DNA from 3 places in the Ahrensia sp. 13_GOM-1096m genome. Region 1 is predicted to be linked to each of the others. Evidence: predicted binding sites of a transcription regulator. Region 1 holds the regulator's gene; each other region holds the start of a gene.
What was found. Region 1 encodes LexA, which represses DNA repair genes until DNA is damaged. Its sites were predicted from a motif close to TGTTCNNNNTGTGTTCNG; they were not measured.

Region 1 (10,557 bases):
TTGCCATTGGGTGCGCATCACGGCGGAAACCAGTGAAAAAGCGCTGCATCTGCTCATGCACCATTGTGTGATGCGTTACGCGGTAATCAAAGTCTTTCTTCTGCGCTTTTGTTGGCAACTCGCCATAAAGAAGAAGGTAGCAAACTTCTAAGAAGTCGCCTTGTTCTGCCAATTGATCGATCGGGTAACCACGGTGCAGCAAAACACCTTCATCACCATCGATATAGGTAATTTGCGATTCACATGAAGCGGTGGATGTAAAGCCAGGGTCCAGCGTAAACATACCTGTTTGGGCGTATAGCTTGCCAATATCGATTACGTCAGGACCAATAGTCCCGCTTTTAACTTCGTATTCGTAATCCTTAGAATTGACATTCAGCTTTGACTTATTGTCAGCCATCGTTTTCATACTCCTCGTCATGATGGACATTCGTTGGTTCATGCAATGCACGAACCCGAAGATCCGTTGTCCTGTGCACACTTGCTAGAACATTTCGGGCAAGCTGCCAAGCTAGCCCAAAGGGTTATTTGGTGCGATGCAATAAAGTTCATATATCTTAGTTGGAGGCTTGATCTGAAATACGCGCTAACGCTTCCTGCTTGCCCAAAACGAACAAAACATCAAACACACCCGGCGATGTTGCACGGCCCGTTAAGGCGGCGCGAATTGGCTGAGCAACCTTACCAAGTTTAAGTTCTTTGCTATCTGCAAAAGCACGCACAGCTTCATCTAAAGCTTCAACAGTCCAATCATCTACTGCGCTTAAAGCTGTATGGGCATCAACCAATAATGCGCGCGCGTCGCCATCAAGTATAGAGCCTGCTTTTTCATCAAAATTTAGCGGCCTTGAGGCGTGAATATAATATGTACTTTCAATGAGTTGCAACAAAGTCTTTGCGCGATTTTTTAAGCCTGGCATTGCCGCAACAAGGCGCTCTTTGTTTTGTCCAAATAGGCTTTTTGAAAGATCTTCACCGCCTTCAAGATAAGGCAAGAGTTGCTCGATTGAATCAACGAGAAACATATCATCGGCTTCGCGAATATAATGACCATTAAGAGCTTCAAGCTTTTGAATATCAAAGCGTGCAGCGCCCTTGTTAATGTCGCTCACTTGGAACCATGAGATCATGTCTTCGGTAGACATAATTTCATCATCGCCATGGCTCCAACCCAAACGCGCAAGATAATTACGCAAAGCCACTGGCAAGAAGCCCATCGCACGGTAAGCTTCCGCACCAAGAGCGCCGTGGCGTTTGGATAATTTTGCACCATCAGGACCGTGAATAAGCGGAATATGAGCCATTTTTGGGATAGGCCATCCAAGCGCATCATAGATAATTTGCTGACGTGCGGCATTGGTCAAATGGTCATCACCGCGAATAATATCTGTAACGCCCATATCATGGTCATCAACCACAACAGCGAGCATATAAGTAGGTGTGCCGTCGGAGCGCAGGATTACCAGATCATCAAGATCAGCATTGGGAAAACGCACATCACCTTGAACAGCATCTGCAACAAGCGTTTCACCTGTTTGCGGCGCTTTGATACGAATTGAAGGTTTAACGCCTTCTGGCGCTTCGCTCGGATCACGATCACGCCAACGACCATCATAGCGCGGCGGCTTTTTCGCTGCGCGTTGTTCTTCGCGCATTTGGGTCAATTCTTCAGGCGTTGCATAGCAATAATAGGCTTTACCATCGGCAACCAATTGCTCTGCGATCTCGCGGTGGCGATCAGCACGGTCAAATTGAGAAATTACATCGCCGTCCCAATCAAGACCCAGCCAGGTCAAACCATCTTTAATGGCTTCGACGGCTTCATCCGTAGAGCGTGCGCGGTCGGTATCCTCAATACGCAGCAACATTTTGCCGCCGGTATGTTTTGCATAAAGCCAGTTAAAAAGCGCTGTCCGCGCCCCGCCAATGTGCAGAAAACCAGTTGGCGAAGGGGCAAAGCGGGTCACAACACCTGCTGTCATAGAACGTCTCCAAATTTGGGTGAGCGCAGCATATGCGCTTTGATGTGTGTGATGTAGCACAGCCGCCTTGTCGTGCAAGCGTGGGCGACAATATCTGGATAAATTTGCGTTTTATCCTAAACTGACGCTAGGTTACGGCCCGCGGCTATAATTTGGGGTGGCCGGTGCAGGATGATGCGCCATGCGTGGGGATTTAAAACAAGATAAATCGCTCGAGCCAGATGAACGCTGGTTGTTAAAGCTTGATGATTTCACGCCTTTAGACATTCCTTTGCATTCCGATATTATAACGCTTGAAGACAATGTTGTTGTAGAGAAAACGCCAAGTGCGAAAAAGCTTCAAAAGCAGAACATACAATATGGCGCTCTATCGCTTCGCCAAAGGTTGCATGAATGGCTTGATGCGCAGCTTCAGATAGAAATCGGGCAGGGCACAGCATTTCTATTCATTCCTGTCACCATGATTATTGGCGTGACAATCTATATGGCGCTGCCGGTTGAACCTGCCGTTCACAACATACCCGCCGCGCTATTTGTTTTTGCCGCTTTGCGAATTGCGCTGCGCCATGCGCCAATCTTAATGCGTTTTGCCATGAATGCCGCGCTTATCATTTTATGCGCAATGGGTTTGATGCAGTTGCGAACGCATGTGCTGGCAACGCCTATGCTGGGTTCAGAAGTTTCAACGCGTATTACAGGTCAAATCAGGGCAATTGAAAACCGGCCCAACGGATCGGTGCGTTACACAATTGATTTGACCAAAACAGAGCGGCCAAAGCTGCGCTACGCACCAGAGCGCATACGTCTAACCGCAAGAAAACCGCTCCAAAAAGCGCAAATCGGAGAAGGAATTCATGGATATGCGCGCCTGCGCCCGCCATCCGGTGCCGTCAGACCTCAGGGCTATGATTTTGCGTATTACAATTATTTTAGCGGCATTGGCGCCAATGGTTTCTTTTTAGGACAGCCCAAAACAAACGATCTGGGCGCGCAATATACCAAAAACACTCCCATATTGTTGGTTGAGCGTGCCCGTTACTGGTTGGCGAACAGAATAAGGGGCGACAATAAAAGTGCGGTGAGTGCCGTTTCTGCTGCGCTCATCACAGGCGATAAAGCTGCAATTCCTGAAGAGACGAATGAAGTGTTGCGCATATCAGGCTTGGCGCACATTCTTTCCATCTCTGGCCTGCATATGGCTTTGGTTGCAGGCACCGTGATGTTTGCTTTGCGCGCGGCTTTCGCAGTTTCTCCCAATTGGTCAGCAAGCCGGCCAACCAAGAAATACGCAGCAATTGCCGGTTTTAGCGCAATTATTATCTATCTGTTTCTGGCCGGTGCAAGCGTCGCCACGCAGCGATCTTTTATCATGCTGGCTGTGATGTTGGGCGCACTATTGTCTGACAGGTCGGCCCTCACAATGCGCAATCTGGCAATTGCCGCAATCATTGTGATTCTTATCGCGCCGGAAGCTGTGCTGGGGCCAAGCTTTCAGATGTCATTTGCAGCAACATTGGCTTTGATAGGCGTTTATGCCTGGTGGACAAGCCACCGAGCAGGCAGGGAATTTGTTGAGAGCCAAAGCGTGGCCGCAAACATAACGCGTACATCAGCAGGATTTTTAACGGGTTTATCTGTGACATCTATGGTTGCAGGCACTGCGACGGGGATATTTGCAGCATATCATTTTCAGCGCATTGCCATGCTTGGATTGCTGGGAAACCTATTGGCCATGCCGATTGTGTCTTTAATCACAATGCCGCTTGCCATTATTGCCACATTGCTCATTCCATTTGGGCTGGATGGTTATGTTTATAGGGCGATGAACTGGTCTGTAAAAATTGTCATCGAAATCGCCCAAATAGTCTCCGACATCACACCGGATGGTTCTACCGGCGCATTGTCGCCAGCAGCTCTCATTTGGTTGAGCGCGACAATTCTGATTATCTGTTTGTTGCGTTCGCAGCTTCGATATTTGGGGCTATTGTGCCTGATACCGGCCTATATGGCACAATCAACGCTTGAAATACCGCAGCTGATTATTTCTGAGGACGCAAAACAAGTTGCAATCATTGATGAAGAAGGCGGAGCGTTAAAGGTAAACCGTAAACGCCCCAGCGCATTTATTATAGAGCAATGGCAAGCCGCCTATAAAGCAAAAACACTAAAACTGCCGGATAAAGGCGAAGGCAGCTTTATGTGCCAAAGCAAGCAAAGATGCGATTATGAAGGGCAGGTCAATGGCCACGGCTACACTGTAACCTATCTCACTGAGGCACCGAATAAGGCGCAATGGGCATCGGTCTGCAGGCAAGAGGGCATTATAATCGCCGCATTCGCACCCTTTACAGCGACATGTAAAAACCAGCAGAGTATTATCATCACAGCACAGCAATTAGCACTCAACGGCAGTGCCGAGATATATATCCTTAAACCCCATGAAACGGATAATAATAAGCTGCGATATCAAACGGTCTTTGCACAAGGAGATGCGGCGCGTCCTTGGCAGTCACACCGCAAATATTCACGTTCAGCCCGAAATCTCGGGCCTTATCAACGCGATTAATCAGTAATTACGTACCAAACCAACCAAGCGGCCTTGAACCTGAACACGGTCCGGCCCAAAAATACGTGTTTCATAGGCAGGGTTGGCAGCTTCCAAGGCAATGGATGCACCTTTGCGGCGGAAGCGCTTCAACGTTGCTTCTTCATCATCAACCAGAGCCACAACAATATCGCCCATATTGGCAACATCAGTGCGGCGAATAATGACTGTATCACCATCCAGAATACCGGCATTGATCATGGAATCGCCTTCCACCTCAAGCGCGTAATGCTCGCCCTTGCCAATCATATCCGGTGGCATCTGAATAGAACGTGTTTGGTGCTGAATAGCAGAAATGGGAACACCAGCAGCAATTTTACCCATCATAGGGATGCCGACACTATCATCATTGCTGGCACCATTAAAATGCGCTGGCGATGATTTGACTGGGGTCGGGGCCTTGCCTTTACTGCCTTCAATAACGCTGGGTGAAAATGCTTGGCGTGCGCCATTACCGGGCATCATAGCATCTGGCAGTTTTATAACTTCCAATGCACGGGCACGGTTGGGCAGGCGGCGAATAAAACCGCGTTCCTCAAGAGCCGTAATCAAGCGGTGAATACCGGATTTTGATGCCAGATCCAACGCCTCCTTCATCTCATCAAAGGAAGGCGGAACACCGGTCTCCTTCAGTCGTTCATTAATGAAGACGAGAAGATCAAGTTGCTTACGTGTCAGCATGGCGGTTTCCAGAATCAATAAAACAAATCAAGAACATCTATACGTGTTCTATTTGTGTTCTGCAACCAGTAAGATTTAGTTGAGGCTCATTTGATGACAGGGCAAGTCCTGTGAAAGGAACAATATCTTTTTAAAATCATACATTTGTGAAACTGATTACGCACTTTCGCGCACAACCAAACGCCCCATAAAAGTTTTATCGAGCTGAGAATTTTCTGAACTCTCCAAAACATCAACGAGATAGTTGGCCATATCCATCAATGGTTGGCGGTACGTTGTGAGACGGTAATTCGGGCTCTCGCATTGAGGCACATCATCAAAACCAATCACAGCAATATCATCGGGAACCCGAAGTCCTAAGCGGTGCCGAATGGCATCAATAGCACCAAGGGCAAGCGCATCGTTTTCGCACACAATGATATCGGGCCGTTCATTTTCCGGCTTGTTAGATAATGTTTCAGAGATGATATCAGCGGCAAGGATAGAGTCATATGCAGGAACAGCAACACTATCGCAGGTGACGCCAAACTCTTTGGCCCAAAAATCCAAAAAAGTTTCTTTTCGAGATAGATGTGCAGAGTTCGTGCGAGGACCTGCGAGATAGAAGGGCGTCTTATAGCCTCGATCACGGACATATTCAGCAATTTCTAGCGTGGCCGCGCGGTCATCGACCGATATTGAGATCGTGTCTTTGTTTTCAGAAGAGCGCGCAAAGATAATGAGTTTTTTGAAATGCTGCGCTTTGTGAGCCGCCTCTAAAACCTCGTCATCAAACTGGATACCGATAAGGATCGTTGCATCGACGCGGCGGCGGCGCGCATTCATAAGTGCGGGCTCTGCATCATCTCGGTCCAAGGTGTTAACCAGCATCATATCCCAGCCACGGCCGCGCAACACACGGGTGAGGCGCTCAAGCATGACCAATTTATGTGGGTTTGCAAAATCATCAATTAGGATTGCGACAAGATTGGAATGATCGGACGCAAGCGAAGCAGCTCTAAGGTCTGGAACGTAGCCTAATGTCTCGGCAGCTAAGAGAACCTTCGCTCGTGCTGCCGCTGATATTGAAGCATCTTTTTTAAAAGCGCGATTCACGGTCCACCGTGACACACCAGCGGCGGTCGCAACATCATCAGCGGTAACATACCCAGTCGAAGGCGACGATTTCAAACCAATAACTCCATTTTCCGATTTCATGTGTCTACGTCGAAATGACCATTTTTCATAGTGTTTTCATAATTATAGCAACGCTACCAATTCAAGCTACCACAGTATTTTGCACACGTGTGCAAAAATATCTTGCACACGTGTGCAAAATGCTTATAGATTTAACTAAGGCGGCATAACAGCTGCAAAATGGGAGGTTTGAATGCTTAAGGTCGGTTTACTTGGAGCTGGACGAATTGGTCAGGTTCACGCAGTCAATATCACGGGAAACGCGCGTTCAACTTTAGTTGCGGTTGCCGATGTGAACCAGCAGGCTGCCGAAAAACTAGCGGCCGATCATCAATGTGAAGCGCGCTCTGTCGAATCAATTTTGGCTGATCCTGCCATTGATGCTGTCCTTATTGCATCTTCTACCGACACACATTCCGATCTGATTGAGGCGGCCACGGCTGCTGGAAAAGCGGTTTTGTGTGAAAAACCTGTCGATCTGTCTTTGCAACGTGCAAAGGCCTGCCTTTCAGCCGTATCTGCCACCGGCAAGCCGGTTATGATTGGCTTTAACAGGCGCTTTGATCCCAATTTTGCAGCTGTGCGCAAGGCTTTTTCGTCAGGCGAAATAGGCAAGGCAGAATTACTGTCTGTCACCTCGTTTGATCCAGCACCGCCGCCTGTATCATACATTAAAGTATCGGGCGGTCTGTTTCGCGACATGATGATTCATGATTTCGATATGGCTAATTTCTTGATGGGCAAGCGCCCTACAACAATTCGTGCCGTTGGCAGTTCAATTGTCGATCCTGAAATTGGTAAAGCTGGAGACGTTGATACAGCCGTGGTTACCATGACCTATGATGATGGCCGTATCGCAGTGATTAAAAACAGTCGCCGTGCAACCTTTGGTTATGATCAACGCGTCGAGCTTCTGGGCTCTGAAGGGCTGCTTCAAGTTCAAAACATGCTTGAAAACACAATGGTGAAATCAACTGCCGCCGGCGTTGTTTCAGCCAAACCGACATATTTTTTCTTAGAACGATACATGCCCGCTTATATCGCCGAATGGGAGGCGTTTGTTTGCGCTGTTCTTGATGGCGCGGACATTCCTGTGACGCTGGAGGACGGTGTTGCCGCATTGGCAATGGCCGAAGCTGCAACAGAGAGTTTCAAGTCAGGCTCGGCCGTTGAGGTGAGCTACTAACACAGATTTGCGTGAGGCGCTGATTGCGCCAGCCGCATCAATGATCGGGTGATTTGAATCGCCTGATATCGGAGAGGTGACTGATTTTAGTCATCCTACAATCCCTTGGGAGGAAAACACATGAATAAACTTTTAGCATCCGTTGCTGTTGCTGCGACTTTAGCAGTTGCTGCCCCTGCAATGGCTACTGACATCATCGTCGTTACCCACGGTCAAGCAAACGATCCTTTTTGGTCGGTTGTAAAAAACGGCGTTAACAAAGCTGGCGAAGACACAGGCGTCAACGTTCAGTATCGCGCGCCTGAGACATTCGATATGGTCTCAATGGGACAGCTCATTGATGCAGCCGTAAACCAAGAGCCAGATGGTCTTGTGGTTTCTATTCCTGACGCCGATGCACTTGCACCAGCTATCCAACGCGCTGTTGCAGCAGGCATTCCGGTCATCTCCATGAACTCTGGTTCTGAAGTCGCTGCAAGCCTTGGCATTTTGCTGCATGTCGGCCAATCAGAATTTGACGCAGGCAAAGCTGCAGGTGTGAAACTTGCCGCTATGGGCGGTACAAAAGGTATCTGCGTAAACCAAGAAGTTGGTAATGTTGCGCTTGATTTGCGCTGTGATGGGTTTGCTGAAGGCTTTGGTAAAGAAGTCAAAGTTATTCCAACACAAACAGATCCAGCAGAAGTTGAATCTAAGGTTCGCGCTGCGCTCGAATCAGATCCTGATGTTGATACGGTTCTTGGACTAGGCGCCTCGCTCGTTGGCGAGCCTGCTGTTGCTGCAGCCCAAGCTTTGGGCCGTGATGATGTGCTGATCGCAACGTTCGATCTTTCCGCTGGTTTCCTTAAATATGTCTCAGAAGGCAAAGCAGCTTTCGCGATCGACCAACAGCAATTCTTGCAAGGTTATCTACCTGTCGCTTTCTTGGCGCTCAACGCTGAATACGGCTTGATGCCTGGCGGCAACGTACCTTCTGGCCCAAATCTTGTGACCCAAGAAGCAGCCGGCAAAGTGATCGAATTGTCTGCACAAGGCATTCGCTAAAACACTTACTAGGCCATGCATGAGCATGGCCTAGCTTGCAACTCTGGGAGGTGAATATGGACAGTAATGCTGCAAATACAACGGATGAACGGGTCAAAACTGAGTCTTTTGTGACAAAATTTATGAAACGTCCTGAGCTTGGTGCCATGGGCGGTGTCATTCTCGTGACTATCTTCTTTTATATGACCGCTGATAGCGCGATGTTCACGTTATCGGGCACCATGAATTTCATGACACCGGCAGCCCAACTGGGTATTCTGGGTATTGCGGCGGCTATGCTGATGATCGGCGGCGAATTTGACCTTTCGATCGGTTCCATGATTGCTTTTGCCGGTATGATTTTTGGCGTCCTGACCGTTAACTTCGGCCTACCTTTGATATTGGCTATCCCGCTAACGCTTGGAGCAGCTGCATCGGTCGGAGCTGTAAACGGAACAATCGTTATCCGTACAGGATTACCATCATTCATTGTTACGCTTGCTGGTCTATTTATCCTTCGCGGCGTCTCTCTTGTTGGCCTAAAATTCTTTTCGGGCGGCTCCACACAGTTGCGCGGTGTGCGCGATGCTGTTGAAGGTGATCCTTTACTTGAGATTTTCTCTGGCGATGCCTTTGAAGGCATTTTCAGCTACCTCGCAAGCAAAGGTTATATTGAAACCTTCCAGAACGGCGCAGCAAAAATTCCAGGTATTCCTGTTGAAATCCTATGGTTTATCCTTCTTGCAATTGTCGCAACTTACGTGCTGCTTCGCACCCCAGCGGGCAACTGGATATTCGCAACAGGTGGTGATTCCAATGCGGCATCCAACTCTGGTGTTCCTGTCAAAAAAGTGAAAATCTCACTCTTTATGTTGACCGCAATGGCCGCTGCTCTTGTCGCAATCATCACCGTTATTGATGCAGGTTCTACCGATGCTCGCCGCGGTTTCATGAAAGAATTTGAAGCAATCATTACCGCAGTTATTGGTGGTTGTTTGCTGACAGGTGGATATGGCTCGGCCATTGGTGCCTTCTTCGGCGCGATCATTTTCGGCATGGTAACGATTGGTCTAACTTACACCGATTTCGACCAAGACTGGTTCCAAGTGTTCTTAGGCGGCATGCTTTTACTCGCCGTGGTGTTCAACAACGTTATCCGCAAACGCGTGACAGGGGAGCACTAATATGACCAATACGATCATTCATATGGAAGGCATCAAGAAGCATTTTGGCAATGTTATTGCACTCAATGGCGTAACCTTTGATGTAAGTTCTGGCGAATGCCACTGTCTTTTAGGCGATAATGGCGCGGGCAAATCTACCTTCATTAAAACCATGTCGGGCGTTCATAAGCCCACCGAAGGAACGATAACATTTGAAGGCAAACCACTCTCCTTCGGCTCGCCGCGCGATGCAATGGAGGCTGGAATTGCCACAGTGTTTCAAGATTTGGCAATGATCCCGCTAATGAGCGTGACCCGAAACTTCTTTATGGGGCGTGAGCCAACCAAGGGTAGAGGTCTTTTAAAACGGTTCGATGTGGATGCGGCCAATGAGATCTGCATGGAAGAGATGCGCAAAATGGGCATCAACCTGCGTGCACCAGATCAAGCTGTTGGCACGCTTTCAGGCGGCGAACGTCAAACGGTTGCGATTGCGCGTGCCGTATATTTCGGGGCGAAAGTCTTGATCTTAGACGAGCCAACCTCTGCGCTTGGCGTGCGCCAAACGTCGAACGTGCTCTCAACGATTGACCGCGTTCGTGGTCAAGGCATTGGCGTGGTCTTCATTTCGCACAATGTGCGGCATGCCATGGCTGTTGGGGACCGTTTCACCGTTCTCAACCGTGGGCAAACTCTTGGTACGGCCAAGAAAGATGAGATTACGTCGGCTGAGTTGCAAGA
Region 2 (10,557 bases), on a different contig from region 1:
GTTAATATTGCCGATACTTCCGGTATTGTGGGGGATGTTGCCAGTGCTATGGCCAAGCAATCCGATGCTTTTGCAGATGTTTATTCCTCCGCCGAAGAAATTGCGGTTGCCAATGTTCAATTGTCTGACGTTTTGAGCCAAGCAACGAGTATTGCTGATGGTGTGCAGCAGGGTTTGAAATCAACGACAGCCTCGGTTGAAGAGATTTTTACCGCCGCCTCAAGTGATATCACAGCGATGGCTCAATCGGCCGATACGGTCACGAACGAGTTTTCTGGCGTTAAAGAGAAAATTTCAGAAGTCTATAATTACTCAGAATCAATTCAGAAAATTGCAAGCGAAACACAAATGCTTGCGATCAATGCAGGCATTATTGCCACCAGAGCCGGTGATGCGGGCAAAGGGTTTTCGATTATTGCTAGTTCCGTGCGCGAATTGGCGGTGCAAACATCAGAAGTTTCAAAAAATATTACGGCCCGTTTAAACGCGCTTGAAGCGACCGTTAGCGAACTTGTGAAACATGGTGAAACCAGCCGCAAACTGGCCGCCGAAGCCATGGTGCGTTCTGAGAAAATTGACGCTGAATTTGGGCGGTTTCGCGAATTTGGTGATCAAGTCGATACATTGACGGCTTCAATCGGAGAGATTGTTGGTCCTGTGAACCGCAATTCAGAGCTTTGCGGGCGCATCATTGATACGATGGGCACGCTCAATGGTGAAGTAAAGGTCAATACCGCCGCACTGAGCGACACATCCAACAAGTTTGATACATTGGTTAGCTTTACCGAAGAAATGATCTTGCTGATTGAGCAAAGCGGTGTGGAAACCGAAGATTCGCAGATCATACGTCACTGTGTTGATGCTGCAGAGCGAACCGCTGCGCTTTTTGAACAAGCTATAGCGGAGGGGACAATGAGTATCTCCGCGCTGTTTGATGAAAATTATCATCCGATCCTGAATAGTAACCCGCAGCAAGTGCGCACGCAGTTTACCGATTTTACCGACCGCGTGATGCCGGATATTCAAGAACCGTTTTTAGAACTTGATACGCGTATTGCGTTTTGTGCTGCGATTGACCGTAACGGCTATCTGCCGACGCATAATAATATCTATTCGAAGCCACAATCGAACGATCCGATTTGGAATGCTGCCAATTGCCGAAATCGGCGCATATTTAATGATCGCACTGGACTGGCAGCAGGACGTAATACAAAGCCATTTCTAATGCAGACCTATCGCCGCGATATGGGGGGCGGTGTTTTTTCACTTATGAAAGATTTGTCCGCACCGATCTTTGTTCAAGGCAGGCATTGGGGCGCGCTTAGAGTGGGCTGCAAGATTGCGAACTAAGTGCTTACACTATGTTTGTTAGCGCAGCACATTGTCGAGCAATGGCAATGCCAAAATGGAAGCGGCTAAAATTAGAGAAAAAGCAACGCGCTTATACAACACTTCGCTGGCGCCAATAAAACATTTTGCGCCGATATGAAGGCCGATAAAATAAGGCAGCATTGCCAATATGCCGAGCGCTATCGCTTCAGCTGTGAAGATTTGTCCGAAGTAATAACCGATCAAAATAATGATATCTGTCAGGAACAGATAGAAAATCATATTGGCGCGCACCTGTGCCGCTTTGTTATCGCCCGCCATCCAATAGAGCAGGGCAGGCGGGCCGGGTAGTCCTGCGGCAGCCCCCATAAAACCACTGGCTGCACCAACGCTAACGGACACCGATTTGCTGCGTGGACCGCGATATTTAAAACCGCCCCACAAAAGAGTAACAGCCAGCGCGATAGAAATACAAATGAACCAGCGCATTGCGATTGGTTCGGCTGTCTTTAAAACGTAAATGCCGAGCGGCATCAAAACCAAGTACCCAAGAACCAGTGGCAGCACTTCGCGCCATTGTGTTTTGTGCCGCGCTGACCAAGCAAGCGCTATTGCTGGCACGCTATCAATAATCGCGATAAGCGCTAGTGCAATTTTAGGCGTGAAGAGTGCGGCTGTAACAGGACCAACAAGCATTCCAGTTCCAAAACCTGAAAAGCCGCGCACAATGCCCGTTATGAACACCACACATAGGACAATCTGGCTAGCGGGATTGGCTAGGTGCGCATAAATCAGTTCGATCAAATCATTGCTTTCTAAATTCTGTCGGCAATCATGATATCGATATACGCGCCGCTGCCATTCTTGAAGATTATGATATGATCTTTAAACAATATGCCACTGTTGTTTGGTGCCAGATTATAAAAATCTTCAAGCATAGAAGCCGTGGTCTGCATCGGTCGGTTTGATGAATTGAATGCCCATGCACTGGGTGTCTTAAATGTAAGTCTGTAAAATGTTTCTGGTTTGTTCACTTTTGCCGATTATTGCGGTAAAGAGAATAAAACAGGTTTGAGCATGACAGAAGCGATTCGCATTATCGGCATTGATCCCGGGCTTCAGCGCACCGGTTGGGGGATTATTGAATCTCTTGGCAATTCATTGAAGTTTATCGATTCTGGAACTGTTACTTCGACCGCAAAGTTCGATTTGGCCTCGCGTTTGCGCGAATTGCACGACGGGTTGGTTGAAGTTATTCACACCAATATGCCGCAAGAGGCGGCGGTGGAAAATACTTTTTCAAATGCCAATCCAGCCTCCACTTTGAAGCTCGGTCAGGCACGCGGCATTGCGATGTTGGTGCCAGCTTTATCAGGATTGCCGGTTGAGGAATATGCGCCGAACCAAGTCAAAAAATCGGTTATTGGTGTCGGCCACGGCGATAAAAAGCAGATTGCTATGATGGTGAAAGTATTGATGCCGCGCGCGCAGTTTTCAACCGAAGATGCTGCCGACGCATTGGCGATTGCAATATGTCATGCGCATATGCGCAAAGCGCGACGTTTGGAAAAAAGGTTTGCATCGGCATGATCGGAAAACTCAAAGGCACAGTTGATGAAATTGACGAAGACCACATTATTTTAGATGTGCACGGCGTTGGTTATGTTGCATTTTGTTCAGCGCGCACGCTCTCTAAAATGACGGCGGGCGAGGCGGCCATTTTGCACATAGAAACCTATGTGCGCGAAGATCAGCTCAAGCTTTTTGGCTTTTCAACGGTTTTGGAACGCGATTGGTTTCGTTTGCTGCAATCTGTGCAAGGCGTTGGTGCAAAAGTCGCATTGGCGATATTGTCGACGCTGACACCATCTGATCTGGCAAACGCCATTGCGCTGCAAGACAAAGTCATGGTGGCGCGCGCGCCCGGCATTGGACCAAAGGTTGCGCAGCGCATTGTCACCGAGCTTAAAAACAAAGCACCTGCTTTTTCTGGCGAAGCGGCTGGCACGATGGGCTTAAAACAAGAGCTTGGCGAAGGTGTTGCCTCCAGTGCTGTAACCGATGCGGTGTCGGCGCTTTCCAATCTTGGTTATTCACGCGAGCAGGCAGCCAATGCTGTTGGCGCAGCGTTGCGTGATGCAGGTGAAGATGCCGATAGCGCAAAGCTTATCCGTCTTGGCTTGAAGGAATTGGCGCGGTGATTGTTTTTTCAGCTATCGTAAAATGATGACATTTTCAGAAAAAATCAGATGTGTTCTGGTCGCAGGTTTTCTGGGTCCGCTTATCGGCACATTGATATATAACGCCATCTATGTTGACTTTATCGCGTTTCATTTTGTGTACTTTTTATCGCTCATCTATTTAGCCGTGTGGTTTGTGCCAAGTGGATTAATCGGTGGATTTATCATGGTTGAATGGCGCAGGCGATCGGGTTCAATGGACGTTATAAGAGCCGTTATCAGTGGTTTTTTAGGTGGTTTTATACCCGCAGTACTTATTGTCGGCTTGGTTTTGCCCGAGGCTTTCTGGTCAGGAACACTGATGATTAGCAGTTTGGGAGCCGTGACAGCGTTTATCCTATGGTGTAGCCGTGGCATGTTCGGATTAAAGGGACTTTGATGAACGACGCTGACCGTATTATCGATGCCGAGAAAAAGGGCGAAGATTTTGACACTTCGCTACGGCCGCAAACGCTTGATGATTTTACAGGTCAGAAGGCTGCGCGCGAAAATCTAAAAGTGTTTATCGAAGCGGCTAAGAACCGCGGCGAGGCGCTGGACCATGTTCTTTTTGTTGGCCCTCCTGGGCTTGGCAAGACAACGCTTGCACAGATTATGGCCAAGGAACTTGGCGTCAATTTTCGCTCCACGTCTGGTCCGGTGATTGCCAAAGCGGGTGATCTTGCTGCGCTTTTGACAAACCTTGAAGAGCGCGATGTGTTGTTCATTGATGAGATACACCGGCTTAATCCGGCGGTTGAAGAAATTCTCTATCCAGCGATGGAAGATTATCAACTTGATCTGATTATCGGCGAGGGGCCTGCGGCGCGGTCGGTCAAGATTGATCTATCGAAATTTACACTTGTTGCGGCAACCACACGGCTTGGGCTTTTGACCACGCCTTTGCGCGATCGTTTCGGCATACCTGTGCGGCTTGAGTTTTATACAGCGCAAGAGCTTGAGAAAATAGTGCGGCGCGGTGCGCGGATTATGGGCCTCAACATTGATGATGAAGGCGCGATGGAAATTGCCAAGCGCTCGCGCGGCACGCCGCGTATAGCAGGGCGCTTGCTGCGCCGTGTGCGCGATTTTGCCGATGTTGCCAAATCCGGTGTTGTGACCAAAGATATTGCCGACAAGGCGCTTTCACGGCTCGAAGTAGATACGATTGGGCTGGACTCGCTTGACCGGCGCTATCTCAATCAGATCGCGCGCAATTTTGGCGGTGGTCCAGTTGGTATTGAGACGATTGCTGCGGCGCTTTCAGAGCCACGTGATGCGATTGAAGATATTATTGAGCCTTATCTTATTCAGCAGGGCTTTATTCAGCGCACGCCGCGCGGCCGCGTTATGACACCGCGCGCTTGGGACCATATGGGGCTGAAAGCGCCGTCTGATATGGCCGCAGTGCAGACGGGCCTGTTTGATGATGGTGATGCGTAATCAGCATCATTTGCGTACACAAGTTTTTGTGATTGGCTCTTGGGCGTAAAATTCCCCAAAGAACGTTGGTCTGGGCAAAGGAGAAAGCCATGCAGAACGATATTCAAACGCTGATTCCGCGCCAACCGGTTCCGGATCTTACATTGCCGCTTGTTGGAGGCGGTGAGTGGAGCCTTACGAATGAAGCGCCCGATACATTTTCAATTTTGATTTTTTATCGTGGCTGGCATTGTCCTGTTTGCCGCAAACAGCTTGAAGAAGCCGAAGCGCTGGTTGAACAATTCGAACAAAAGGGCGCAAAGCTAACCGCGATTTCTGTTGATGGGGAAGACCGCGCCAAGGAAATGCACGCCTCTGCCAAGCTTGATAAGTTGAAGCTTGCCTATGGTTTGACGTTAGAACAAGCGCGCCAATGGGGCTTGTTCATTTCGACAAGTCGCGGTTTGACATCTGTGAATGTTGAAGAGCCGATTAAATTTGCTGAACCGGGATTTTTCCTGATTAAGCCGGACAACACATTGTTCTATTCCAGTGTGCAAAGTGCGCCATGGGGTCGTCCAGCGCTTGAACCATTCCTCAACACGATCGATTTCATTGTTAATAAGAACTATCCTGCGCGCGGTGAAATTATCACGCTGGACTAATTGTTTTTAGGCAAATCGAGTTCTTTTATCAGATCGCCCGGCATGGTCTGCCCGCCAAAGGTTTGTACCATGCCGAAGGCACCGCCAAACGACCACATTGACCAGCCAAATTGATATTTGTCTGCCAATGCGATCATGTCTTTTAGATAGGCAATGCGCCATTCAGACGGGATTTTGAAATCCTTGCCATATTCCTGCGCGATAAAACCAAACTCGCCTAGGAATATCTCGTCTGGCGCAATGTCATGACGGGCAGCCCATTTGGCAACTTTCTCAAATGGCTCTTCGAGCAGTTCGACTAAATCTTCGCCGCTGCCCCATTCTTCTAATTCATTGCGGATATACCAGCCAGCATTGCTGCGCTCATTTCCGCTCAATGTTCTGTCGATGTAGCGATCATTGTCGTCTGGCAATGTGCGAATGGCCGGAGAGCTGAGCTGTGAAGGTGGATAGGGCAGGTTTATAAACGCACTGACCGGTCTGCCGACCCAATCTGCGCTTTGGTGCGTTAAGATAAACGGATCATAGGAGTGAAAAGTCCAGATGATGTTTTTATCGCCAAACGCTTTAGGGTCAAGATTGATAAGCCCTTGGGCAGAGGCATAACAGGCACCGGGAACGACCAAGGTAATCGTGTCATTGGCTTTGCGCGCAGCATCATGAAGCTGTGTTGCTTGGGCCTGCCAAATTTTCATCTCGTCAGATGCGCCGCAGTCATATTTCGGTTCATTGATGATTTCGAGCGCGACTTTTTCTGCGTCATAATCAGATAGGGATTTCGCGATTGATGCAATCAATGCCTTGTATTTTACGAAGTTCAAATCATCATTCAAAATCTGATCAAGACCGATAACTTGTCTGTCGGCGCTGTAAGCGATGGTGTGCAGATCGACGATGACATTGAGGTCGGCATTTAAGATGCGATCAATAGCGCGGTGCATATTCTTGAGCAGCGTTTCGCGCCGGTTTTGATCTTCATCATGCAGAAATATTGCTGGGTCAATGGGCATGCGAATTGTTGATAGGCCATCGCTGCGGAGCGTTTTTAATGCATCGTCAGAGACAAATTGCTGCCATTCGGGGAAGTTTGTGAGAACATCGTCATCGTTCCAGCGGCTTTCATTGGGCCATGTAACCCATTGATCCATGCTAATGCCGCGGCCAGCTTTAAAGGTGGCTGCATAAGTCGGTATGACATTGAATATCAATGTTACAGCGAGCAACGCAGCAATAAATCTTGCAATTAATATCTGTTTAAAGTCAATCATGGCGGGTAAATACCACGCGAAACTGGATGCTGACATGACAAACTCTCAAAATGGTGAACGCGGCGATGCTGTCTCGCTTTGCGGTATCATCGACGAAAAAACGCATCGGCTGATCGCGCGGGTATATTTTGCCGACACTGATTTCTCTGGCGCGGTCTATCACGGGCGCTATCTTGAGTTTTTGGAGCGGGGGCGTTCAGACTTTTTGCGCTGCATTGGTGTGCATCACAGTGATTTGTTGAACAATGATGAGGGCGCTTTGTTCTGGGTCGTGCGGCGCATGGAGCTTGATTTTAAAGCAAGCGCATCCATCGACGATATTTTGCAGATTGAAACGCAGCTGACATTTGTTGGCGGTGCGCGCTGTATGATGTCGCAAAAGATTTTGCGCGGCGATGATGTGCTGATTGAGGCTGAAGTAACCGCCGCTCTGATTAATAATGAGGGCAAGCCACGGCGTTTTCCGCAAAATTGGAAAGAAAGCTTTGGCGCGCTTGTGGTGAGTGATTCTGATTGAATAAGTTAGAATCCTAAGACTCTTTTAAGGATAATGAGTTATTAATGCGCCTGAATGAGGCTGTGTCACGCTTGTGCCATTGTTTCACCTAATTTGTGCTCGAAGTGCCTGCTCATAATTAAGCTTAGGCGACTTACTTCACATAGCGCGCAATTTGCCGCCCGGTGACGTTAAACGCCGGGCGTTTCGATTCGAAGGACTTTGAAATGGAACACGACGTCTCGATTCTAGGCCTATTTCTACAGGCCGGCTTGATCGTGAAGATGGTGATGATCGGTTTGCTGGGGGCCTCTATTTGGACCTGGGCGATTGTTATTGATAAATCGATAGCCTTTAAGCGTATGCGCTCACAGCTCAACCGCTTTGAGGAAACCTTTTGGTCTGGTCAATCGCTTGAAGAGCTTTACCGCACACTTGCGGACCGTAAAACGTCGGGCATGGGGTCTTTATTTGTTGCTGCAATGCGCGAATGGAAAAAATCCTATGAGCGCGGTGCACGTTCGCCGATCAGTCTGCAAAGCCGTATTGACCGCGCAATGGATGTCGCATTGATGCGCGAGATGGACAAGCTTGAGGCGCGCCTTGGCTTTTTGGCTTCGGTTGGCTCGATTGCTGTGTATGTCGGTCTTTTCGGTACGGTTATCGGTATTATGACATCGTTCCAAGCGATCGCGGGTTCTGATTCAACCAACCTTGCCGTCGTAGCGCCTGGTATCGCAGAAGCGCTATTGGCAACGGCTATTGGTCTGTTGGCCGCTATTCCGGCACTGCTTGCTTATAACAAGCTGACAACTGACGCTGGAAAAATCGGTTCGCGCTTAGAAGCTTTTGCCGATGAATTTTCAGGCATCTTATCACGCCAGATTGATGAGCGTGCATCACAGCGAACAGCTGCGGAGTAAATTTTATGGCTGGTTCTGCCGGATACGTATCTCGCCGCAAACGCAACCGCCGCTCAGCCGGCGCGCGTCCAATTGCGGAAATTAACGTAACGCCTTTCGTGGACGTTATGCTGGTGCTGCTTATCATCTTTATGGTGGCTGCACCTTTGCTAACCGTTGGCGTGCCGATTGATTTGCCTGAAACACAGGCAAAAGCACTTAATTCTGACACACAGCCGATTACAATTTCGGTTAATCAGAACGGCGAAATCTTTTTGCAAGAAACAGCCATTGCGATTGAGGAAGTTGTGCCGAAACTCGAAGCGATTGCTGAAACCGGTTATGATGAGCGTATTTATATTCGCGGTGATCAAGCGGCAGATTACGGCACGATCATGAAAGTTATGGGCCGCATCAATCAGGCTGGGTACAAAAACCTTGGCCTTGTGACGCTTCAGGAAAGCGACAGGTAATAAGATGCGCGCGGGTTTAGCCTCATCGGTTACACTACACGTACTGGTTCTTGGATGGGGGCTGGTCAGCCTCAGTGCGCCTGCATCATTTGAAGTTGATGATGTTGAAGCATTGCCGATTGAGCTGGTTACGATTCAGGAATTAACGCAGATTCAGGAAGGGGCGCAGGATGCGCCCAAGGATGGGCCAGCTTCGCTTGCGCCAACTGAACCGCCAAAACCTGACCCTGATGCCGTGAATACGGGCAATCAGGAAAAAGATCAGTCAACGCCTGAAACTGAAACGCAAAAAGCAGTGGAAGTCGAAGAGGCGCGTTTGCCAGATCCGTCGCAGGTTCCTGTGCCGCGTCCTGCACCGCGCGAAGAACCAAAGCCGGTTGTTGAAGAAAAACCTGAGCCGGTGGCGACACCTGCCACTGAAGTTGCGCCAAAACCTGAACCAAAAGAAGAAGTGGTCGAAGACGCGGTTGAAGAATTGATCGCGAAAGCTGAACCGCAGCCTGTGCCAGATGAAGCGCCGAAAAGCGTGCAATTGCCAGATCAATTGCCGACACCGGAAGCACGGCCAGAAAAACCACAAGCGCAAACGGCGAAAACACCAGAGCGCAAAAAAGAAGAAACGCAGCAAGCGCAATCTTCGACAACAAAAGAAAAGACAGAAGAAAAGTCTGATGAAGTGGCATCACTCTTGAACCGTGAAAAGGGTTCAGGCGGTGGTTCGAAAGCCAATAATCAAAAAGCTTCTGCTGGCGGCAAGAAAACAACAAGCGGCAATACGTTGACGCAAAGCGAGATGGATTCTCTGCGCGGTCAGATTCAATCATGCTGGAGCATACCAGCCAGTGCGCAGGGCGAAGTGGGCTTGAAAGTTTCCGTTCAGTTCCAACTTAACCAATCAGCGCAACTTGAAGGCAAACCACGGGTGACGACATCATCTGGCAACCGCCAACTTGATGACAGTGCCGTGCGCGCTGTGGCACGTTGTGGTAGTAAAGGTTTTCAGTTGCCGGGCGACAAATATGACAGCTGGCGCGATGTGGTCGTGAACTTTGATCCATCCGAAATGTTTAGATGACACAATTGACCGCTACAAAAATCAAAATGCGTGATAAAACGCTTGGTCTAAAGAGGAATAGTTTAATGTTGAATACAGCATCGATCCGTTTGCTACGCCCGATGGCTATGGCCATCGCAGCGATCATTATGCTTACGCTCCCAGCACGTGCGCTGGTCGAGATCGACATCAATAAGGGTAATATCGAACCGCTACCAATTGCGATTACCGATTTTATTTCTGGTGATGGCATTGGCGCAAAAATTAGCCGAGTGGTTGAAGCCGACCTTCGGCGTTCGGGGCTTTTTGCACCGATTGATCAGGCGGCTTTTATTGAAAAAGTCAGCAATCCTGATGCAGCGCCACGTTTTGAAGACTGGAAAGTTATCAATGCGCAGGCGCTTGTTACTGGCCGTGTGACCGATGAAGGGGGCCGTTTGAAAGCGGAATTCCGCCTTTGGGATACATTTGTTGGTGAACAAATGGCAGGCGAGCAGTTTTTTACAACAGGTGAAAATTGGCGCCGTGTGGCGCATATTATTGCCGATGCGATTTATGAGCGGCTAACAGGGGAAAAAGGTTATTTTGACTCGCGTGTTGTGTTCGTCAATGAATCTGGCCCGAAAACTAACCGTGTTAAAAAACTGGCTATTATGGATCAGGATGGTGCCAATGTGCGCAATCTGACCAATGGCGGCGATCTTGTTTTAACACCGCGTTTTTCACCGT
Region 3 (10,557 bases), 330 kb from region 1:
GAGGCTGTTAATGAGATCGACTACGGCACACAGCGAAACGCTGCCATGGCCGAAGAGTTGACAGCAACAGCGGGCGGATTGGCGCAAGACACCTCTGAACTCATGTCTATGATCCAGCAATTTAAGCTTACACAAAAACGCGACGAACTGCGTATGGCAAGCTAGATACGAATATAATTCCCAGTTGCACTTAAACAGCAAGCACTTTGCCTCCCCTATTGTTAAAATAGTGGGAGGTCTTTTTTTCTAAAAACACCTATTTGAATATTGTGCTCAGCCCCAAAAATGCCGCAATTGAGGCAATCATTTGAGCGTCCAATCCCACTTCGGTGATTGCTAATAGGGCTTCAATCCGTGACGACACAAATCATTACACAGGCGGGCACACCTGCAAAATTTACCTTCGACCTCATATTGCGAATATTTGGCGGCTTTACATTTATTGCCAGTCAAATTTTCTGCGCGGCGGCAGCGGTCGTATTTTGTACAGCAGGCCTCTTTCATTTAAGCACGAGGGCAACAATGATTGAATCTGCGATCATCGCGGTGCCGACACTTATATTATGTGCACAAGTGTTCATGATGGTCGTGCGTGCAGAACGAGACCCAGACAATAACTAAATTCACGGCTGGATTAGTCCAACCGTGAAATTTCAGTTTTGAGTGTTGATAGCGCCCAAGGCGCATCAATATTCATCGCAATGGCAACAGGCTTGCGGTTTTCATCGGCAATGGTTGCGCCGTAATTTGCTTCATCCAAGCTCACGCGCAAACCGGAACGGTGAAAGTCAAAGCGCTCAGGGTTTGTACAGCACAACACTGCTGCAGCGTCATGCATGGCGCATCCATCAGCGTTGACCACATCGCGGTAGAACTGCAGATAGAACGGCGTGATGCGGCTAATAAAGCCCCCAATTTTCGGCGACTCTTTCGCAAGCGCTATAAAGTCGTCCGACTTCATCAATGTCTGCATGGTTGCATTCAAGCCAACCATTTTGATCTCTAAATCGGATGCAAAAACCTCATCTGCAGCACGTGCATCATGAAAAATATTGGCTTCGGCATGTTCTGTAATATTGCCGGCATGCTCAAATGCACCGCCCATAAGGACCAGTTCCTTAAGGTTTGAAGCAAAAGAATCATCCAACCGCAGAGCGTCGGCAATATTTGTTAATGGCCCTATCGCGCAGACCACGAGCTCGCCTTTGTTTTCGCGCGCCATACGCACCAAAAACGCGGCAGCGGTCTCATCAATATTGGCACCGATCTCAGGCACGTCAATAATATCGCCAAAACCTTCCGGCCCGTGCACATGCGGTGCAGGTTCATATGTGGCTTCGCCATAAGGTAGGCTGGCGCCCTGCGCCACGGGCACATCAGCGCCCAGCAATCCAGCTAAATAGCGTGCATTGCGGCTCGACTGCCCCACAAATGTGTTTCCAAATATTGTCGTTAGGCCGACAAGCTCAATGTCCGGCATGGCATGTGCAAGCGCTATCGCGATCACATCATCAACGCCTGGATCTGTATCAATAATCATTTTCATGCAGCGCTGTTATCGCTATTTATAATCTGTTACAATCTGGTTTTAGAAATTGCGCCTATTTCACCGCGCAAGACTTAACGCTCTCCCCTTGCACTACGGCATAAAAACTGTATAAGGCGGCCATTGCTGATCAGCCGGGGGCTGAACGGAGGGTGGCCTTTTGGCTATTGAACATTGATTGTGTTCGCCTCCCGTGTTCCCGCTCTCGACCCATACCGAGATCAAAGCACCTTTCCTACCACATTTGTGGCGGATCTGGTTGCGGAGGCTTCGCGCTGAACAGCAGCAACGAAAGGAAAGGCATAAAATGGCTTTATACGAGCACACATTTCTTGCACGCCAGGATATTTCTGCGCAGCAAGTTGAAGAGCTAACACAACACTGGAAAGGTGTTTTGGAAGCAAACGGCGGTACAATCGGCCGTGTTGAAGGCTGGGGACTGAAATCTCTTCAGTACCGCATCAAGAAAAACCGCAAAGCACATTTCGTGATCATGGACGTTACTGCACCTGGTGCAGCTATTCATGAACTCGAGCGCCAAATGCGCATTCATGAAGACATTCTTCGCTACATGACTATTAAAGTTGATGCGCACGAAGAAGGCCCTTCAGCAATGATGAAACGCGGTAGCGACCGTGATGATCGTGGCCCACGTGGCAATGATCGTGGTGATCGTCCTGCACGCGGACCGCGTGAAGACTCACGTGGCCCACGCGAAGATAAAGGTGATAACTAATTATGATCGATATTAATCAGCTTCCAACTCGTCGCCCGTTTCACCGTCGTCGTAAGACATGCCCGTTCTCTGGAGCAAACTCTCCAAAGATCGATTATAAAGACGTGAAATTGCTTCAGCGTTACGTTTCTGAGCGCGGCAAAATCATTCCTTCACGCATCACAGCTGTGAGCATGAAGAAACAGCGCGAGCTTGCAAAAGCAATTAAACGCGCACGTTTCCTTGGTTTGCTACCTTACGTAGTAGGCTAATATACGATTGCTCGGCGGTTCGCCGCCGAGCTTTTCTCTTGTGTGTTCGGCATTCACGAGAAACAGAATAATCACACCGCCTATCTGCTTCGACTAAACAGATATGCGAAAATCCGAGTTGGGGTGACATCACCTCTAACTGCTCGATAGCAGGACAGCGAAATGAACATTAACGGCCAAGACATTATGATTGGGTTGATCGCAGGTGCTGCGACGGCTTTGTTGTGCCTTGGTGTTGCGACTGGTTCAGGTCTATCCATTCTGCTTTATCTACTCTCTGCTGTTCCGATTATGGTCGCTGGCCTCGGATGGAGTCTTGCTGCATCAATCATTGCGACCTTTGTTGCGACGATCGCGGTTTTTGTTATTGCAAATGAAATGACAGCGCTGTTTGTTGTTTTGACCACCGCCCTTCCCGCTGCAGCTTGCGCCTATTGGATGACGCTTTCGCGTCCAGCAGAAGAAATTGGCGGCCCACAAGGCAAGCTTGTCTGGTTCCCATTTGCCGACGTTCTATTTCGTATGTGCCTGATGATTGGCGCAGCTTTTATTATTATTGGTATCGCCATTAATTATGGCCAAGAGCTTATGAAGCCTGTTCTTGACGAACTTGTTGCCAATCTTCAGATCAACAATCCCGATTTTGCATTTTCGCCAGAAGCGCGCACTCAGTTTGATGCAGCGATCGTGAGCATGATGCCATTCATGCAGCCCTTGATGTGGACCTGCGTGATGATTGGCAATCTTTACATTGCGATAAAAATTACGGCGACCTCTGGTCAGCTAAAGCGCCCATCAGATGATTTCCCAACAGCTATGCGTATGCCAAAGCCGTCGCTCATCCCATTTGGTATCGCTGCTTTGCTTTCACTGGTTGGCGGCGCTGCCGGCCTTGGTGCCAGCGCGATTTTAGGCGGCCTAGCAGCGGGCTTCATGCTTTCTGGCTTTGCACTATTTCATGCCTATTCACGCGGCCGCGCATGGCGCCCATTTGGCATGTTTGTTTTATATTTTGCGACGGTACTCACAATGTTACCGCCGTTTTTGATGTTCTTGATTGGCCTGTTTTCGCTCGCGCGCAACATGCCGATTTCCAATCCACCACATAACAATTCAAATGAATAGATAGAACGAGAAAGGTTCAATATTATGAAAGTTATTCTTCTTGAACGTATCGCCAAGCTTGGCGCTATTGGCGACGAAGTTACTGTAAAGCCAGGTTTTGCACGTAACTTTCTTTTGCCATCAGGCCGTGCACTACGCGCAAACGCAGCAAACCGCGAAGTGTTTGAAGCACAGCGTGCCGAAATCGTTGCACGTAACGATGAGCGCAAAGGCGTTGCTGAAGAAATTTCAAAAGGCCTCGACGGCAAAACATTCGTGTTTGTTCGCTCTGCTGGTGAAACAGGTCAGCTTTACGGTTCTGTTTCTACACGTGACATTTCTGAGTTTCTTGCGGCACAAGGCCATAAAGTTTCTCGCAACCAAGTCGATCTTAAAACACCAATTAAGACAATCGGCCTTGTGGACATTTCGTTGACACTTCACCCAGAAGTCGAAACAACAATCACACTCAACATTGCTCGTACAGCTGATGAAGCTGAGCGTCAGGAAACGGGTGAAGATCTTTCATCTGCTGATGCGATCTACGGTGAAAACGATGAGAAATTCGAATCACTTGCAGACTTCGAAGATGAAGATGATGATCGTCCACGTCGCAAAAGATCAAATGATGTTGCTGAAGAAGCCGCACCAGAAGCTGCTTCTGAGTAAGCTTTAAAGCCTCACATCAAGCCCGCTTTGTTTATGCAGAGCGGGCTTTTTTATGCGCTATTCCCGTCAACGAAAAAAGCCGATTAACTTTTTTGCCTGTGAATAGCGTGAATAATGTGATGTAGCCAAAAACTCACAACCAAGACCTCAATAAAGCAGCTATAGCTTTAGCTCAATCAGGAGAGAATCATGGCAGACCCAGCGCGCAAACAAAACGCGGCAAATGACGATTCATCGCCATTATACCGTGAAGCGCCCGGCAACATTGAAGCTGAACAGGCGCTTTTAGGTGCTGTTCTGGTCAACAATGATGCATTCTACCGTGTTTCTGACTTTCTAAAACCTGAGCATTTTTACGAGCCGCTGCACCGCCAAATTTTTGAAGTTGCAGGCCAGCAAATCCGTATGGGCAAAACGTCCAATCCGGTGACGATCAAGACATTCTTGCCTGCCGACGAAAAAGTGGGGGACATTACGGTTGCGCAATATCTTGCGCGTCTTGCCGCCGAAGCGGTGACGATTATCAACGCGGAAGATTATGGCCGTGCGATCTATGATCTTGCCATTCGCCGCGCGTTGATCGGTATCGGCGAAGATATGGTGAATATTGCTTTTGATGCACCGGTTGAAATGCCGCCCGGCGAACAAATTGAAGATGCTGAACGCCGCCTGTTCGAATTGGCTGAAACGGGCCGTTATGATGGTGGCTTCCAGCCATTCAATGACGCGCTGCGCACGGCGATCGATATGGCAAACGAAGCCTATATGCGCGAAGGAAAGCTGTCCGGTATTTCAACAGGGTTGAAAACGCTTGATGCCAAGATGGGCGGTCTGCAACGTTCCGACTTGATCGTTCTTGCTGGACGTCCAGGTATGGGTAAAACATCGCTGGCAACGAACGTGGCCGCTAATATCGCGGCGGCATATCGCGGTGAACAACAGGCCGACGGATCCATGAAAGCCGTTGATGGCGGTGTCGTTGGCTTCTACTCTCTTGAGATGTCAGCCGAGCAGCTTGCGACGCGTATTTTGTCTGAAGTGTCGGAAGTGTCCTCTTCAAAAATCCGCCGCGGTGAAATCACCGAAGCCGAATTTGAGCAGTTGGTTACAACGTCGAACCAAATTCAACGTATGCCGCTCTATATCGACCAAACGGGTGGTATTTCTATTGCCCAGCTTGCTGCGCGCGCACGCCGCCTTAAGCGTCAACGCGGTCTCGATGTTATGATCGTGGACTATATTCAGTTGATGTCAGGCTCATCGAAAAATTCCGGCAACCGCGTGCAAGAGATCACAGAAATCACGACCGGCCTTAAAGCGCTGGGCAAAGAATTAAACGTGCCAATTATCGCTTTGTCTCAGCTTTCTCGTCAGGTGGAAAGCCGCGAAGACAAGCGCCCTCAGCTTTCCGACCTTCGCGAATCGGGTTCTATCGAGCAGGATGCGGACGTTGTGCTCTTCGTGTTCCGTGAAGAATATTATATCCAAAACATGGAACCGCGCCGTTCGCCAGAAGATTTCCGAAATGATATTAAAAACGAAGAATATATCGCTTGGGAAGAAAAGATGAACAAAGTGGCCGGCACGGCGGACGTTATCATCGCCAAGCAGCGTCACGGACCAACCGGCACTGCGCGTCTTTCTTTCGTGCCGCAGTTTACGCGCTTTGGCGACCTTGCTGAAGACGATCACGTGCCAGAACAATATGAATAGGCGAATGCTTCGAACATATTGTTTGATATGGCATTAGCAAATTGACGATTATGGCGATAACTGCAATAAGAACGTACCAAGAACACAGGTGCGCGAAACTGCATGGCTAAAAAATCTAAAACCGCATTCATTTGTCAGAACTGCGCCACCACGCACACGCAATGGCAAGGCAAATGCGAAGGCTGCGGCGAATGGAACACGATCGTCGAAGACAACCCTTTAGCGGGCATTGGTGGTGGGCCCGGCCGCGCGCCTAAAAAAGGACGTGTTGTGCCCCTCGCCTCGCTGGATGGCGAAATCGAAGAAGCGCCACGCATTATCAGCCGTGTTGCTGAGCTTGACCGTGTTACCGGTGGCGGTTTTGTTCGCGGCTCCGCCGTTTTGCTTGGCGGTGAGCCTGGTATTGGCAAATCAACACTTCTCATGCAGGCCGCAGCTGCTTTATCCCGCGCAGGGCATAATATTGTTTATGTGTCTGGTGAGGAAGCCGTTGCACAGGTTCGCTTGCGTGCAAAACGGCTCAAAGCCAATGAGACACAGGTGCTGCTTGCAGCAGAAACCAATGTCGAAGACATTTTAACAACGCTCAACGATATGGAGAAGCGTCCTGATCTGGTGATTATCGATTCGATACAAACCATGTGGACAGACAGCGCCGACTCAGCCCCCGGCACAGTCACACAGGTTCGCCAGTCTGCGCAGGCGCTTATTCGTTACGCAAAATCCACAGGCGCAACCGTTGTTATGGTTGGCCATGTCACCAAAGAAGGCAATATTGCTGGACCGCGCGTTGTTGAACATATGGTAGACGCCGTCATCCAGTTCGAAGGCGATGGCAGCCATCAATATCGTATATTGCGTGCGCTCAAGAATCGCTTCGGCCCGACTGATGAAATCGGTGTTTTTGAAATGATGCAATCGGGCCTACGCCAAGTTGCCAACCCATCTGAGTTATTTCTGGGCGAGCGGGCCGATAATGCCCCGGGCGCAGCTGTCTTTGGCGGCATGGAAGGCACGCGGCCTTTATTGGTTGAAATACAGGCATTGGTTGCACCAACGTCGCTCGGCACACCGCGCCGCGCTGTTGTTGGCTGGGATTCTGCGCGCCTTTCAATGATCATTGCTGTGCTGCAAGCGCATTGCGGTGTGAACCTTGGGCAGCACGATGTTTACCTCAATGTTGCTGGCGGCTATCGCATTTCTGAACCTGCGGCCGACCTTGCGGTTGCCTGTGCATTGATTTCTTCACTTGCTGGACTTGCTTTGCCGACTGACTGCGTCTATTTCGGCGAGATTAGCCTTTCGGGCTCGATTAGACCGGTGCCCCATGCGGGCCAAAGGATAAAAGAGGCCGAAAAACTGGGTTTCAAGTCGGCAGTTTTGCCAAAAGGAAGCTCGGATGTACCTAAACGCAACGATGAAAGCATTTTTGCAGCGGAAAAACTTGTAGATCTGGTCGTAAAGATTGCAGGCGGCAAAACACTATCCTATGAGAGTGATGAAAAATAATGGACGAAACGGGACATGTTTTGGTCATTCGGAATTAAGGGATAATTTGGTCGGGCCTTTAATATTAAGAAACCGATCTTTTTACGGGAATAGCATTCAATGCCAATAACACTCCTAGACGGCCTTTTTATCGGCCTTGTTCTTCTTTCAGCTTTACTGGCAATGGTACGCGGATTTTCTCGCGAAGTATTATCAATCGCCTCTTGGGCAGCAGCCGCTGTTGCTGCGTTTTTCTTCTACAAGCAACTTGCGCCAACCGTTGATAATTACATTGGCAATGAGTTGATTTCGCAGCTTGTCGCAGCTGGCCTTATTTTCATTGTCACATTGATTATTGTGACCGTGATCACCATGCGCATTGCTGATATGATTATTGATAGCCGCGTTGGCCCACTTGACCGCACACTTGGTTTTGTATTTGGCGCAGCACGTGGTATCGTGGTTGCAGCTGTTGCAGTTTGGTTTATCGACTTTTTTGTCGGCGGCGCCCAAATTGGCTGGATTGATAATGCCAAATCCAAACCATTCCTTGATACGGTTGCAAACCGCATGATCAACCTCCTGCCAGAAGATATAGACAGTATGATCTCTGGCGAAAATGATTCACAAAATACGGATACTTAGCTATCATGACACATGAATCCGACCACGAAGCAGACGATCATTTTCACGACGAATGCGGCGTGTTTGGCATTTATGGCCGCCCCGACGCAGCATCGTTTACAACCCTTGGTCTGCATGCACTTCAGCATCGCGGCCAAGAAGCTGCTGGCATTGTTACTCACGACAACGGCCAATTCCACATTGAGCGCCATGTCGGGCTCATTGGTGATACTTTCACCAAGCCTTCTGTGATTGAACGCCTGCCGGGCGATAAATCAATCGGGCACACGCGCTACGCCACCACCGGCGATTCATCGCTGCGCAATATTCAACCGCTTTTTGCCGAACTTGATGGCGGCGGCTTAGCTGTTGCTCACAATGGCAACATTACGAACGCGCTAACCGTGCAACGCGAATTGCAGCGCAAAGGCGCGATTTTCTCTTCAACGTCAGATACAGAGACCATTCTGCATCTTGTCGCGATGAGCCAGAAACAAGATATTCTCTCTAAATTCCAAGAAGCTATTGTGCAGCTTGAAGGCGCATTTTCACTGGTTGCACTGACAGCCAAGAAGCTTATTGGTTGCCGCGATCCGCTGGGTATTCGTCCGCTTGTTCTTGGTGATTTAGACGGTTCATGGATACTCGCTTCAGAGACATGTGCGCTCGATATTATGGGTGCACGGTTTGTACGTGATGTAAAACCTGGTGAATTGGTCTGCATCACCGACAAAGGCATTGAGAGCTATTTCCCCTTCAAAGTTGAAGAGGACGTCAAGCCGCGCTTTTGTATCTTTGAATATGTTTATTTTGCGCGCCCTGACAGCAATATCGAAGGCCGCAATGTGTATGATGTACGCAAGCAAATCGGTGTCGAGCTTGCCATTGAAGAACCTTGTAATGCCGATATCGTTGTCCCTGTACCCGATAGCGGTGTGCCTGCGGCCATTGGCTTTGCGCAAGGCGCTAATATACCGTTCGAACTTGGCATTATCCGCAACCATTATGTTGGCCGCACATTTATTCAGCCAACCGATGCCATTCGCCATATGGGCGTGAAGCTTAAGCACAATGCAAACCCGTTTGTCCTAGAGGGCAAAAGTGTTGTGCTGGTTGATGATAGTATCGTTCGCGGCACAACATCTAAAAAGATCGTACAGATGGTTCGCGAAGCCGGTGCGCGTGAAGTGCATATGCGTATTGCTTCTCCGCCCACCATGTCTCCATGTTTTTACGGTGTCGATACACCGGAGAAATCCAAGCTTCTTGCATCGCGTATGAGCATTGAGGAAATGGCCGAATTCATTCGTGTCGATTCGCTTGCGTTCTTATCCATTGACGGGCTTTACCGCGCCGTTGGCGAAGCAAATCGCAATGCGGACGTGCCGCAATTCTGTGATGCTTGCTTTACGAACCAGTACCCTACCCGCTTGCTCGACCATGATGGTCCAGACAATGTGCGTAAATTATCGCTGCTCGCAAATAATAATTGATCGGTGCTTTCATGAGTCTTGTCAAACCTGATTTATCGGGCCGTTTGGCCTTAGTTACAGGCGCGTCGCGCGGTATTGGTTACCAGCTTGCGCTTCAACTGGCTGAAGCGGGTGCAGAAGTTATTGCCGTTGCACGCACCGTTGGCGGGCTTGAAGAACTTGATGACAGCATCAAGGAAAAAGGCGGCAAATGCACTTTGGTGCCGCTCGATCTGAAAGACCTTGAAGGTATTGACCGTTTGGGCGGTGTGATTGCCGAGCGTTGGGGCAAGCTAGATATTCTCGTTGCCAATGCGGGTGTGCTTGGCACGATTTCTCCTGTTGGCCACGTTAAGGCCAAAACATTTGACGAATTGATGACGGTCAACCTCAATAGTGTGTGGCGTTTAATTCGCACCACGGACCCGCTATTGCGCCTGTCTGACGCTGGACGTGCAATCTTGCTATCATCAAGCGTTGCACATTCCGCCCGCGCCTATTGGGGGCCATATGCTGCCTCTAAAGCTGCTGTAGAAGTTTTGGGGCGCACATGGGCAGCTGAAGCTGAAAAAACACCATTGCGCGTCAACAATGTTAATCCTGGCGCGACGCGCACCCATATGCGTGCACAAGCGATGCCTGGTGAAAAAGCCGAAGATTTGCCGACAGCGCAGGAAACCGCGTCAAAAATCATTGGTTTGGCGTCACCGGAGCTTACTCAAACTGGCATGTTATGGGACGTTCCCACACAAAGCTGGCTGAACTATAATCTGCCGTCTTAGACACTTACCGTATTCTTTTTGATTTGCCTTAACGCTGCACATCGCTCGATATGCAGCGCTTAAACTTTAGCTGTCAGATTTCTCGATCTGCTCTGCGTGCTCTGCGGCATGCTTTCGCCCATCTTTGCGATACATATGCACCGAGTACGGCAAGAAGGCCAAATAGGCACAT

Region 2: ruvC (crossover junction endodeoxyribonuclease RuvC) is a predicted target of LexA. The motif match lies at 2,346-2,363, and genes of this name have one in related genera.
Region 3: radA (DNA repair protein RadA) is a predicted target of LexA. The motif match lies at 6,087-6,104, and genes of this name have one in related genera.

Annotation. Positions count from the first base shown of each region.
Region 1 covers NZ_JIAX01000009.1:53,574-64,130, reverse strand. The annotation lists gene gltA (citrate synthase) at 1-400, opposite strand, end outside; gene gltX (glutamate--tRNA ligase) at 558-1,982, opposite strand; gene N530_RS17395 (ComEC/Rec2 family competence protein) at 2,164-4,548, shown strand; gene lexA (transcriptional repressor LexA) at 4,549-5,268, opposite strand; gene N530_RS0104145 (LacI family DNA-binding transcriptional regulator) at 5,425-6,465, opposite strand; gene iolG (inositol 2-dehydrogenase) at 6,638-7,630, shown strand; gene N530_RS0104135 (sugar ABC transporter substrate-binding protein) at 7,751-8,674, shown strand; gene N530_RS0104130 (ABC transporter permease) at 8,731-9,837, shown strand; gene N530_RS0104125 (ATP-binding cassette domain-containing protein) at 9,839-10,557, shown strand, end outside.
Region 2 covers NZ_JIAX01000012.1:163,228-173,784, forward strand. The annotation lists gene N530_RS0110180 (methyl-accepting chemotaxis protein) at 1-1,350, shown strand, start outside; gene N530_RS0110185 (sulfite exporter TauE/SafE family protein) at 1,369-2,133, opposite strand; gene ruvC (crossover junction endodeoxyribonuclease RuvC) at 2,407-2,919, shown strand; gene ruvA (Holliday junction branch migration protein RuvA) at 2,916-3,530, shown strand; gene N530_RS0110205 (hypothetical protein) at 3,553-3,948, shown strand; gene ruvB (Holliday junction branch migration DNA helicase RuvB) at 3,948-4,991, shown strand; gene N530_RS0110215 (peroxiredoxin-like family protein) at 5,081-5,635, shown strand; gene N530_RS0110220 (glycoside hydrolase family 5 protein) at 5,632-6,939, opposite strand; gene N530_RS0110225 (YbgC/FadM family acyl-CoA thioesterase) at 6,938-7,420, shown strand; gene tolQ (protein TolQ) at 7,627-8,322, shown strand; gene tolR (protein TolR) at 8,328-8,774, shown strand; gene N530_RS0110240 (cell envelope integrity protein TolA) at 8,779-9,849, shown strand; gene tolB (Tol-Pal system beta propeller repeat protein TolB) at 9,951-10,557, shown strand, end outside.
Region 3 covers NZ_JIAX01000009.1:379,400-389,956, forward strand. The annotation lists gene N530_RS0105830 (methyl-accepting chemotaxis protein) at 1-165, shown strand, start outside; gene N530_RS0105835 (hypothetical protein) at 355-621, shown strand; gene N530_RS0105840 (nucleoside hydrolase) at 635-1,546, opposite strand; gene rpsF (30S ribosomal protein S6) at 1,854-2,282, shown strand; gene rpsR (30S ribosomal protein S18) at 2,285-2,533, shown strand; gene N530_RS0105855 (DUF2232 domain-containing protein) at 2,696-3,658, shown strand; gene rplI (50S ribosomal protein L9) at 3,683-4,306, shown strand; gene N530_RS0105865 (replicative DNA helicase) at 4,496-6,019, shown strand; gene radA (DNA repair protein RadA) at 6,122-7,528, shown strand; gene N530_RS0105875 (CvpA family protein) at 7,628-8,152, shown strand; gene purF (amidophosphoribosyltransferase) at 8,158-9,624, shown strand; gene N530_RS0105885 (SDR family NAD(P)-dependent oxidoreductase) at 9,636-10,385, shown strand; gene pssA (CDP-diacylglycerol--serine O-phosphatidyltransferase) at 10,452-10,557, opposite strand, start outside.